2 regions of the Pararhizobium sp. genome follow, and region 2 is predicted to be linked to the other one. Evidence: riboswitches for the same ligand, from Rfam matches in the RefSeq annotation. Region 2 holds a riboswitch; the other holds the start of a gene.
The links. Region 2 has a riboswitch for thiamine pyrophosphate ahead of thiC (phosphomethylpyrimidine synthase ThiC). Riboswitches for the same ligand answer to the same signal wherever they lie in the genome.

Region 1 (4,974 bases), 1.1 Mb from region 2:
GCGTCAGCAGCCGGGTCGCAATCAGCAGCGCTGCTGTCACCGAAATCTGCAGCAGCGACAGCGCGATGGCCCGCGGCGGATCGAAATCGAAACGCAGCGCCTGATAGATCGCCACCTCGATCGTGCTGGCCGCCGGCCCGCCACCGAGCGTCAGGACCAGGGTAAAACTGGTGGCGCAGAGCATGAAGATCAGCCCGGCGATCCCCGGCAGAAGCCCCCGGATCGCCGGCCATTCGATAAAGCGGAAAAACGAAACCGGCCGCATGCCGAGATTGGCCCCGACCAGCCAGTATTCGCCGGGAATACGCTCCAGCCCGCCCAGCATCAGCCGTGCGGCCAACGGCATGTTGAAGAAAACATGAGCGACAAGAATGCCCGACAGGCCATAGATACTAACCGGCTGGTCGAGGCCGATGGCCACCAGCGCGGTATTCAGCATCCCCTGCCGCCCCCAGATGCCAATCAGCCCGAGCGCCGCGACCAGCGCCGGCAGCCCGAGCGGCAACGCCATCAACCGGATGATCCAAACTCGGCCGGGAAAGGCAGCCTGCCGCGCCAGCGCCCGGGCAACGGGGATGGCAAAGGCGATGGAAAGAGCTGTCGAAAGCGACGCCTGCAGCAGGGTGAAACGGGCAACCCGCCAGACATAGGCATCAAACACCACGCCGTCATTGGCAGAGCCCGGCTCGTCGAAGGCAAGAAGAGCAGCAGCCGCCAGACAGACGAACAGCACAATGCCGCCAAGGCAAAGCGCCCCGGCGGTCAGCGTCAGACGACGTTCCATGCGGTTGATCATGATGCCCTTGTCTCGTTTACGGGCGTCGCCCCGTCCCCTCTTCTCCCCAGCGGGGAGAAGGTGGCCCGCAGGGCCGGATGAGGGGCCAAACACTCAGACTGTGCCGAACCGCCCCCTCATCGCCTCGCAGTCGCTCGGCACTTCTCCCCGCCGGGGAGGAGAGGAAACAATCGTCCCAGCCCGATCAGTTCTTGCTCATCGCAGCCAGCCACTCGTCGATCCAGGCCTTACGATTGGCGGCAACCTCGTCCGATGACATCAGAAACGTCTTTTCCGGCGTCACCAGCTTGCCGAAAGCCTCCGGCAACGGTTCCTTGGTAGCCGCAACCGGCATCATCCAGTTGGTGGTCGGGATGATCGACTGGAACTCAGGCCCGGTGACGAAGGACAGAAACTCCTTGGCGAGCGCCGGATCCTTGGCAGCCTTGGTCATCCCAGCCACTTCGATCTGGATATAATGGCCTTCGGAGAAGGACGCCGCCTGATAACGGTCGGTATTTTCGGCGACCATGTGATAGGCCGGCGAGGTCGTGTAGGACAAAACCATCGGCGCTTCGCCCTTGGTGAACAGGCCGTAGGCTTCCGACCAACCGGGGGTGACGGTCAGCACGCGATCCTTGAGTTTTGCCCAGGCGGCAGGCGCTTCATCGCCATAGACCGACTTCATCCAGAGCAGCAGCCCGAGCCCCGGCGTCGATGTGCGCGGGTCCTCGATGACGATCTTCTGTTTCGGGTCACCCTCGACCAGCTCCTTCAGGCTCTTCGGCGGTTCCTTCATCACCTGCGTGTCATAGATCACGGCAAAATGGCCGTAGTCATAGGGAACGAACGTATCATCGGTAAAACCGCCGGGAACCTTGACGGCCGAGGTATCGACGCCGTGCGGCGCAAAGAAACCGGTCGCCTTGGCTTCAGAGACGAGATTGGTATCGAGGCCAAGCACGATGTCGGCCTTGGAAGACGCGCCCTCGAGCTTCAGCCGGGTCAGAAGTTCGACCCCATCGGCGACGCTGACATAGGAGACCTTGCAGGCGCAGGTCTTTTCAAACGCTTCCGCGACCTTGGCGCCGGGGCCCCATTCGCTGGTAAAGCTCTCGTAAGTATAGACCGTCAGCACCTTGTCTTCAGCCGAGGCGGAAAACGCGATGGTGAATGCAGCAACTGCCGCGAAAAATGGAATGATTGCCTTGCGCATCCGCGCCTCCTTATAAATCCAAAAATTGGGAATAGGGCGCTGGAATGTGCCGTCTAATCCCTCCGCCGGTACAAACCGGATCAGGTTCTTCGGGTTGGCTTTTCAAAAGCCTCTCAGCCAAACGTTCCAAAAAAGAACGCCCGGCACCCCGTTAGAGCAGGAGGAGGTTTAGACCTGAGGGAAATACTTGGCAAGGGGGCAAGAGGACGTGGGGATGCCGCCCTATCGCCGCGCCCGATTGACCTAAAGCGGACATAATTCCATGACATCGGGCCAATTGATTGAGCAATTTGAATTTATATTGGAGATACCCCGATGACTGAGAGCTGCCGCATCCTTACGCCCACCGAACAGAAAATCAGCGACATCATGGAACAATCCGAGCAAGCAATGATGGCGGCCATTTACAAAGCTGTTGAGGATGCCACCCGGCAGACTGCCGAAGAGCTGCATTCAATCGGCGCGCAGGCCGAGCCCCCACCATATGGCTACTTTGCTGCCACCGCACACCAGCAACTCTTTCTGTCGCTATGCGGCGCCAACCCTGAAACGTTTGAGGGCGGAGATCCCGAAGTCGCCGCCCAGATCATCAACAACAATCAAAACATATCCGACCACTACTGGAGCAAGAAGGCTGAAGTGCCGGCCTGAAGGTAACGGCCTGCCCCTTCACGCCGCCGGCTTCTGTGGCAACCGCACCGCCTTCAGGCTGATGGCTGCCGTCAGCGCGATCAGCGAGATGCCGCCGGCCGTCAGAAACAGCGGCAGGAAGGCGGCCGTATAACTCTGCGCCACCAGCTGGCGCGTTGCTTCCGGCAGGGTCGACAGCACCAGTGGCGTTAGCTTTTCGATATCGGCAATGCCCGGGATCGCGGTGGTGCCGCGTGCGAGGCCTGCCGCGATGATGGCGCCGTAGATCGAAATGGCGATCGAGGCGCCGCCCATGCGTGACAAGGTGACCGCGCCGGTGGCCGCGCCGACATCGCCGCGCGAGGCGATATTCTGCACGGCGACGATCGGCACCTGCTGACCAAAACCGATGCCGATGCCATGCAGCGCCATGATCGCGCAAATAACAAAGAGCGGCGTACCCGGCTGGATCTGCGTGAAGATAAACAGGGCCAGAACCGTCAGGCTGGCGCTGACGATCGCAAACGGCTTGTAGCGGCCCGAGCGTGAAATCAGCCGTCCCGCCGTCAGCGCGCCGCAGACGATGCCGCCGGTCAACATGATGAACAGCAGCCCGGCGAGCGACGGCGTCAGCCCCGTCGTCGTCTGCAGATACAGTGCGAAATAGTTGACCATGCCGATGCCGACAGCACCGCTCGCCAGCGAAATCACCAGCATAAGACTGAAAGTCGGATTGCGAAACAGCGTCAAAGGCACGATCGGCTCCGGCGCGCGGCGCTCGACAAACACCCATGCCGTGGCGCAAACAGCGCCAAGCACGACAATCGCCAAGCTGCCGAGCGAAAACAGCGAGCCGAACAGTTCGGCACCATCGCCCAGAAGCACGACGCAGGTCACAGTGGCGGCGAGAAGCAGCGCCCCGGCATAATCGATCGTCGGGCGGCGCGTCGGACGGCGGAACGGCAGAAAGACGAACAGACCGATCAGTACCGCGATGCCGATCGGGATATTGATGAGAAAGATCGAGCGCCAGCCGAAATGATCGCTCATCGCGCCGCCGATGACAGGGCCGACAGCGCCGGATGCCATCAGCACAAGACTGGAATAGCTCTGGTATCGCGCCCGTTCGCGCGGTTCGAACAGGTCGGCAGTGATCGAAAAGATCGATACCATGATGCCGCCGCCGCCAAGGCCCTGCAGCACGCGGGCCGCAATCAGCGTGTTCATCGACACCGCCAGCCCACAGGCGATCGACCCCATTGTGAAGATCGTCACCGCCGTAATCATCACATATTTGCGGCCGAACAGATCGCCGAGCTTGCCGTAGAGCGGCATGACGGCGCAGGTGGCAAGCAGATAGGCCGAACCGATCCAGCCGAAACGCTCCATCTGACCAAACTCGCCAACAATCGTCGGCAACGCGGTGGCAACGATCTGGTTATCCAGCGTCGCCATGAACAAGGCCGTCATCAGGAAAAGGAAAAGCGTAAGGCGGAGCGCCGGGTTTGAAACCAGCGGCGCCGGGGTGACCTGCATATCCATGGGGAATTCCAATTGCGTTGGCCAATTTATGTGCCATTAGCATATAATTGTCAACAGCATATTTATGCCGATGGCATATTCATGCTTTATGGAACGCGCCCGTTTTGCTAGGATAAGCCATGGATCACGCACATTTACCCTTGGAAGACATCGCTGAAACCGGAGAGCCGGAGAACCACCGCGCCTTGATCAGCAATTCGATGGGCCGCTGGCGGACGATGATCGGTCGGCGGGTGCTCGCACGTCTGGCGATCAGCAGTGTCGCTCCCAGCCTGGAAATCACCCATCTCGACGTCCTCGATGCCGTCCGCCGCGCCGCGCCGGGGGGCGAAGTGACCGTCGGCACCATTGCCGAGATGATGCGCATCGACCCGTCGCGCGCCAGCCGCATCGTCGGCGAGATGGTGACGCGCGGTGCCCTGCGCCGCGAGGCTTCGCAGGCCGATGCCCGCCGAATTATCGTTGTCATGACCGAGCTTGGCCAGCAGTTGATGACCAAGATCCAGGCGGTCAAGCGTGACGTCATCGAAAGCGTGCTGACTGAGTGGCCGGAAGAAGACGTCGCCGCCTTCTCCCACCTCTTCGACAGGTTCGTCACCTCGTTCGAACAGGTCTGCACCACCCGCGACAAGGATACAGGTTGAGCTGCGGCCTCACTTCTCCTCGGGAAGCGGCAAGATCCCGGGAAAGAAGCCCAACCCCTCCCTCACGCGGAGGACCATCGCCCCACTGGTAATTTCAACCCATTTCCGCCATATACAGCCCAACAAACGATGGAACTAGACGTCATGAACACAACGGTCGAATTCGC
Region 2 (4,974 bases):
CGCCGGCGAAGAAACAGAGCGCCTGCATCTCGTCGCTCATCTGCGTGCGCCCGGCCGACAGGCGCACATGCGCGCATGGCATCAGGATACGGGCAAGCGCGATGGTGCGGACGAATTCAATCGGATCGACCGGTTCGGCATTGGCAAGCCTTGAGCCGGGGATCGGGATCAGCATGTTGATCGGCACGCTTTCCGGCGGCTCCGGCAGGTTGGCGAGCGTCACCAGCATGGAGATGCGATCATCGGTCGTTTCGCCCATGCCGAGAATACCGCCAGCGCAGACCTTCATGCCGGCATCACGGACATTGGCGAGCGTGTCCAGCCGGTCGGCGAAGGTGCGGGTGGTGATGACCTGAGGATAGAATTCTTCCGACGTATCGATGTTGTGATTGTAATAATCGAGCCCGGCTTCGGCCAGCGTGCCTGCCTGCTGCGGCGACAGCATGCCGAGCGTCATGCAGGTTTCCAGCCCGAGTGCCTTGACCCCTGCCACCATGTCCACCAGCGTGTCCATGTCGCGGTCCTTGGGACTGCGCCAGGCGGCCCCCATGCAATAGCGGCTGGCGCCTTCGTCCTTGGCCTTGCGCGCTTCCGCCAGAACCTTTTCGACCATCATCAGCCTGGAGGCCTTCAGCCCCGTCGGAGAGCGTGCCGACTGGCTGCAATAGCCGCAATCCTCGGCACATCCGCCCGTCTTGATCGACAAAAGACGGCTGATCTGTACGGCGTTCGGATCGAAGTTTTCCCGGTGAACCGAGTGCGCTTGAAAGAGCAAATCGTTGAATGGAGAATTATAGATAATTTTTGCGCCGTCGAGAGACGGTCGAACTGTTTCAGCGGCTTCCGCAAGGGAAATCTCGCCTACAACCATCGTTTCGACCGGGAAATCAGCGTGGTTTTCATCTCTAAACATCCATCACCCCATACGATAGATTAAAAATAATAATTATCTATAATTTATCGAAGGACGAAAAACCGCAACCGCCTTTTGAGTGCAAAGCAGATAAATTCATGCTCTACGTGTGTTTGTGATGCCACGGCGCGCGCTGGGAGCAGGCAAAATCAGGAAAAAAGAAGATTTAAAAAAATCGTCAGCCGACGATGGCGAAGGCGTCGCGGGTGGCGCCGGACGCATTGCGGACGGGCTTCTGGCCGATCCATTGCACGTGGCGTTCCAGAACGGGAGCGGCGTTTTCGATATTGCCCTGACGCAGAAATGTCAGGATGGCGCGGTGATCATGATCGGTGCGCACTTCCCATTCGGATCGCCAGCTGGCGAACAGGAAACGGGCGCTGGCCGCATGCAGATCGCTGATGGCGGCCAAGAGGCGCGGCATGCCGCAAGGGGTCAGAATCAGCGTGTGAAAACGGCGGTTGGCCTCCTCCCAGGAGCGGACGTCATGGGAATTGTCGCCCGCGACCGTCGCCTCTTCGGCCTGATCGAGAATGGCAGCCGTCAGATGCGGCGCCGCGTGCCGAAGGGCCAGAACCTCAAGTGCCGCGCGCATCTGCGCCACTTCACGCACTTCCTTCAGATCGAAGGATGCGACCCGCACGCCACGGCGCGGTTCGCTCACCGCCAGACCCTGCGCCTCCAGCCGGCGGAAGGCCTCGCGCACGGGCACGTGGCTGGTTCCGAACTCCTCGGCGACATGGTCCTGGCGCAGTTTCGTGCCCGGGTCCAATTGTCCGGTCACGATCCTGTCGGCAAGGATGCGGCTGATGCGGCTGGCAATCGTGTCTTCGCTCGCTGAGGTCATGTTTTATAGATAATTTGCCGGGGCGGCGCTGTCGAGGGCGAGATTGTAATCATTGAATATCTTCACAGTGTTCCAACGCTCGACGAGGGCCGCATGCCGGGTGCCGCGCCGAACGGCTCTTGACGCTCCGTCCAAAACTGTGCCTAGATTGGCACATTCACCAGGGGGGTCCCGACAAGGGGCTGAGATTCTGCTGGCATGATCGGTGGCTTTGCCACTCTCAAGCAGCGCAGTGACCCGTTGAACCTGATCCAGTTCATACTGGCGTAGGGACGGTGCAAGCGCTGCTGCGACTCGGATTCCGTTTGCGGATTCGCGTCAGCGTCTTTTCATCATTCCGGCTCTGATGACTGGGTCTCCAACTTTGGAGCCTCAACCATGACTATTGCCGCAAAGAACATTACTCCCACAGTCACCACCGGCCCGCTGCCGGCGTCGCGCAAGGTGCATATTCCGGGCGAACTCTACCCGGATATCCGCGTGCCGATGCGCGAAATTTCCGTGCATCCGACATCTGGCGAACCGCCTGTCACCGTTTACGATCCCTCCGGCCCCTACACGGATCCGGCGCACATCGTCTCGATCGACGCCGGTCTGTCCCGGCAGCGCCAGGCCTGGGCTACTGCGCGTGGCGATGTCGAGACCTATGACGGCCGCCACGTCAAACCCGAAGACAACGGCTTTGCCACCGGCGAACGGCTGACGCCGGAATTCCCCCACCGCAACCAACCCTTAAAAGCCAAAGACGACAAGGCTGTTACCCAGATCGCCTATGCCCGCGCCGGCATTATCACGCCGGAAATGGAATATATCGCCATCCGCGAAAACCTCGGCCGCAAGCCGCCGAAGGGTGCGCTGGTGCGCGACGGCGAGAATTTCGGTGCCAGCATTCCCGACCACGTGACACCGGAATTCGTCCGCCAGGAAATTGCCCGTGGACGCGCCGTCATCCCGGCCAATATCAACCATCCGGAGGCCGAACCGATGATCATCGGCCGGAATTTTCTGGTGAAGATCAACGCCAATATCGGCAATTCCGCCGTTACCTCGTCGATGGCCGAGGAGGTCGAGAAGATGGTCTGGGCGACGCGCTGGGGTGCGGATACCGTCATGGACCTGTCGACAGGCCGCAACATCCACAATATCCGCGAGTGGATCATCCGCAACGCACCGGTTCCGATCGGCACCGTGCCGCTCTATCAGGCGCTGGAAAAGGTCAATGGAATTGCCGAAGATCTCAATTGGGAAGTCTATCGCGATACGCTGATCGAACAGGCTGAACAGGGCGTCGATTATTTCACCATCCATGCCGGCGTGCGGCTTGCGTATATCCCGCTCACCGTCAATCGCGTCACCGGCATCGTCTCGCGCGGTGGCTCGATCATGGCCAAGTGGTGTCTTCATCACCACAAGGAAAGCTTCCTCTACGAGCATTTCGACGAGATCTGCGATATCGCCCGCGCCTATGACGTGACGTTCTCGCTCGGCGACGGCCTGCGACCCGGCTCGATCGCCGATGCCAACGACGCCGCGCAGTTTGCCGAACTGGAAACGCTCGGCGAACTTACCCAGATCGCCTGGGCGAAAGACTGCCAGGTGATGATCGAAGGCCCCGGCCATGTGCCGATGCACAAGATCAAGGAAAACATGGACAAGCAGCTGGAAGTCTGTGGCGAGGCGCCGTTCTATACGCTCGGACCGCTGACGACCGATATCGCTCCCGGCTACGACCACATCACGTCTGGCATCGGCGCTGCGATGATCGGCTGGTTCGGCACGGCGATGCTCTGCTATGTCACGCCGAAGGAGCATCTCGGCCTGCCCGATCGCAACGACGTCAAGGTCGGGGTCATCACCTACAAGATCGCCGCTCACGCCGCCGACCTTGCCAAGGGGCACCCGGCCGCCCAGCTGCGCGACGACGCCTTGTCGCGGGCCCGTTTCGAGTTTCGCTGGGAAGACCAGTTCAACCTTTCGCTCGATCCTGAAACGGCACGGTCCTTCCATGACGAGACCCTGCCGAAGGAAGCTCACAAGGTGGCGCATTTCTGCTCAATGTGCGGGCCGAAATTCTGCTCGATGAAGATCTCGCACGACATCCGCGCCGAGGCGCAGAAGGAAGGACTGGAGGCGATGGCCGCAAAATTCAAGGCGGGCGGCGCGCTCTATATGCCGCTCGGCTCGGATGGAACGGTTACAGCCGGAGAATGACCATGCGTGTCCTCATCAAAGGGGCCGGCGTTGCCGGCCTTACAGTCGCCTGGCAACTCTTTCGCCATGGGTTCGATGTCACCATCGCGGAGCACGCTGAAAGGATCGGCACCGGCGCTTCGGGCTTTGCCGGTGTCATGCTGGCCCCCTGGTGCGAGCGGGAAAGCGCGGATGCATCCGTGCTGACGCTCGGCCGAATGGCCGCCGACTGGTGGGAGGCTGCTCTCCCCGGCCATGTAAAGCGACAGGGCACGCTGGTCGTCGCAGGCAACCGTGATGCCGGCGAACTCGACCGCTTTGCCAGCCGCACCACCGGCTGGAAGTGGCTGGACGAAGCAGCCATTGCAGCGCTGGAACCGGACCTTGCCGGCCGGTTCCGCAAGGCCCTGTTTTTCCGGCAGGAAGCCCATCTTGATCCGCGGAAAGCACTTTCCGCACTGACCGGGGGACTGGAGGAAGCCCGCATGCGCTTCCTGTTCTGCACCGACGGCGTGCCGGAGGAAGCCCGCCACGACCGCGTTGTCGATTGCACCGGATCGGCACAGATCGGGTCCCTGCCCGATCTTCGCGGTGTGCGGGGAGAGATGTTGCTCCTCGAGACCCGCGAGATAAGCCTCTCCCGCCCCGTCCGCTTGCTACATCCGCGCCACCCGATCTACATCGTGCCGCGCGACAAAAACCGCTTCATGGTCGGCGCGACCATGATCGAAAGCGATGATGCCGGTCCCATCACCGCCCGCTCGCTCATGGAGCTGCTGAATACCGCGTATGCGCTTCACCCTGCCTTTGGAGAGGCGAGGCTTATCGAAACCGGCACAGGCGTGCGCCCTGCCTATCCCGACAACCTGCCGCGCGTGACCGAAGAGGGGCGTACCCTCCATGTGAATGGCCTTTACCGGCATGGCTATCTGCTGGCGCCAGCGATGGCTGGGGAGGTCGCGCGGCTTCTCCTTGGACAACAGAGACAACCGGACAGGAGGGCTTCATGACTTTCATCATCAAC

Region 1: it holds a riboswitch for thiamine pyrophosphate, as region 2 does, so the genes downstream of both, thiB (thiamine ABC transporter substrate binding subunit) here and thiC (phosphomethylpyrimidine synthase ThiC) in region 2, are expected to answer to the same signal.

The regions. Positions count from the first base shown of each region.
Region 1 covers NZ_CBDIHY010000003.1:1,035,578-1,040,551, forward strand. Annotated here, with positions in the region: gene thiP (thiamine/thiamine pyrophosphate ABC transporter permease ThiP) at 1-796, opposite strand, end outside; gene thiB (thiamine ABC transporter substrate binding subunit) at 981-1,991, opposite strand; TPP riboswitch at 2,032-2,152, opposite strand; gene ACQY8Q_RS10550 (hypothetical protein) at 2,307-2,642, shown strand; gene ACQY8Q_RS10555 (MDR family MFS transporter) at 2,661-4,163, opposite strand; gene ACQY8Q_RS10560 (MarR family winged helix-turn-helix transcriptional regulator) at 4,283-4,807, shown strand; gene dapF (diaminopimelate epimerase) at 4,952-4,974, shown strand, end outside.
Region 2 covers NZ_CBDIHY010000003.1:2,167,897-2,172,870, reverse strand. Annotated here, with positions in the region: gene bioB (biotin synthase BioB) at 1-871, opposite strand, end outside; gene ACQY8Q_RS16090 (GntR family transcriptional regulator) at 1,092-1,760, opposite strand; TPP riboswitch at 1,913-2,051, shown strand; gene thiC (phosphomethylpyrimidine synthase ThiC) at 2,139-3,971, shown strand; gene thiO (glycine oxidase ThiO) at 3,974-4,960, shown strand; gene thiS (sulfur carrier protein ThiS) at 4,957-4,974, shown strand, end outside.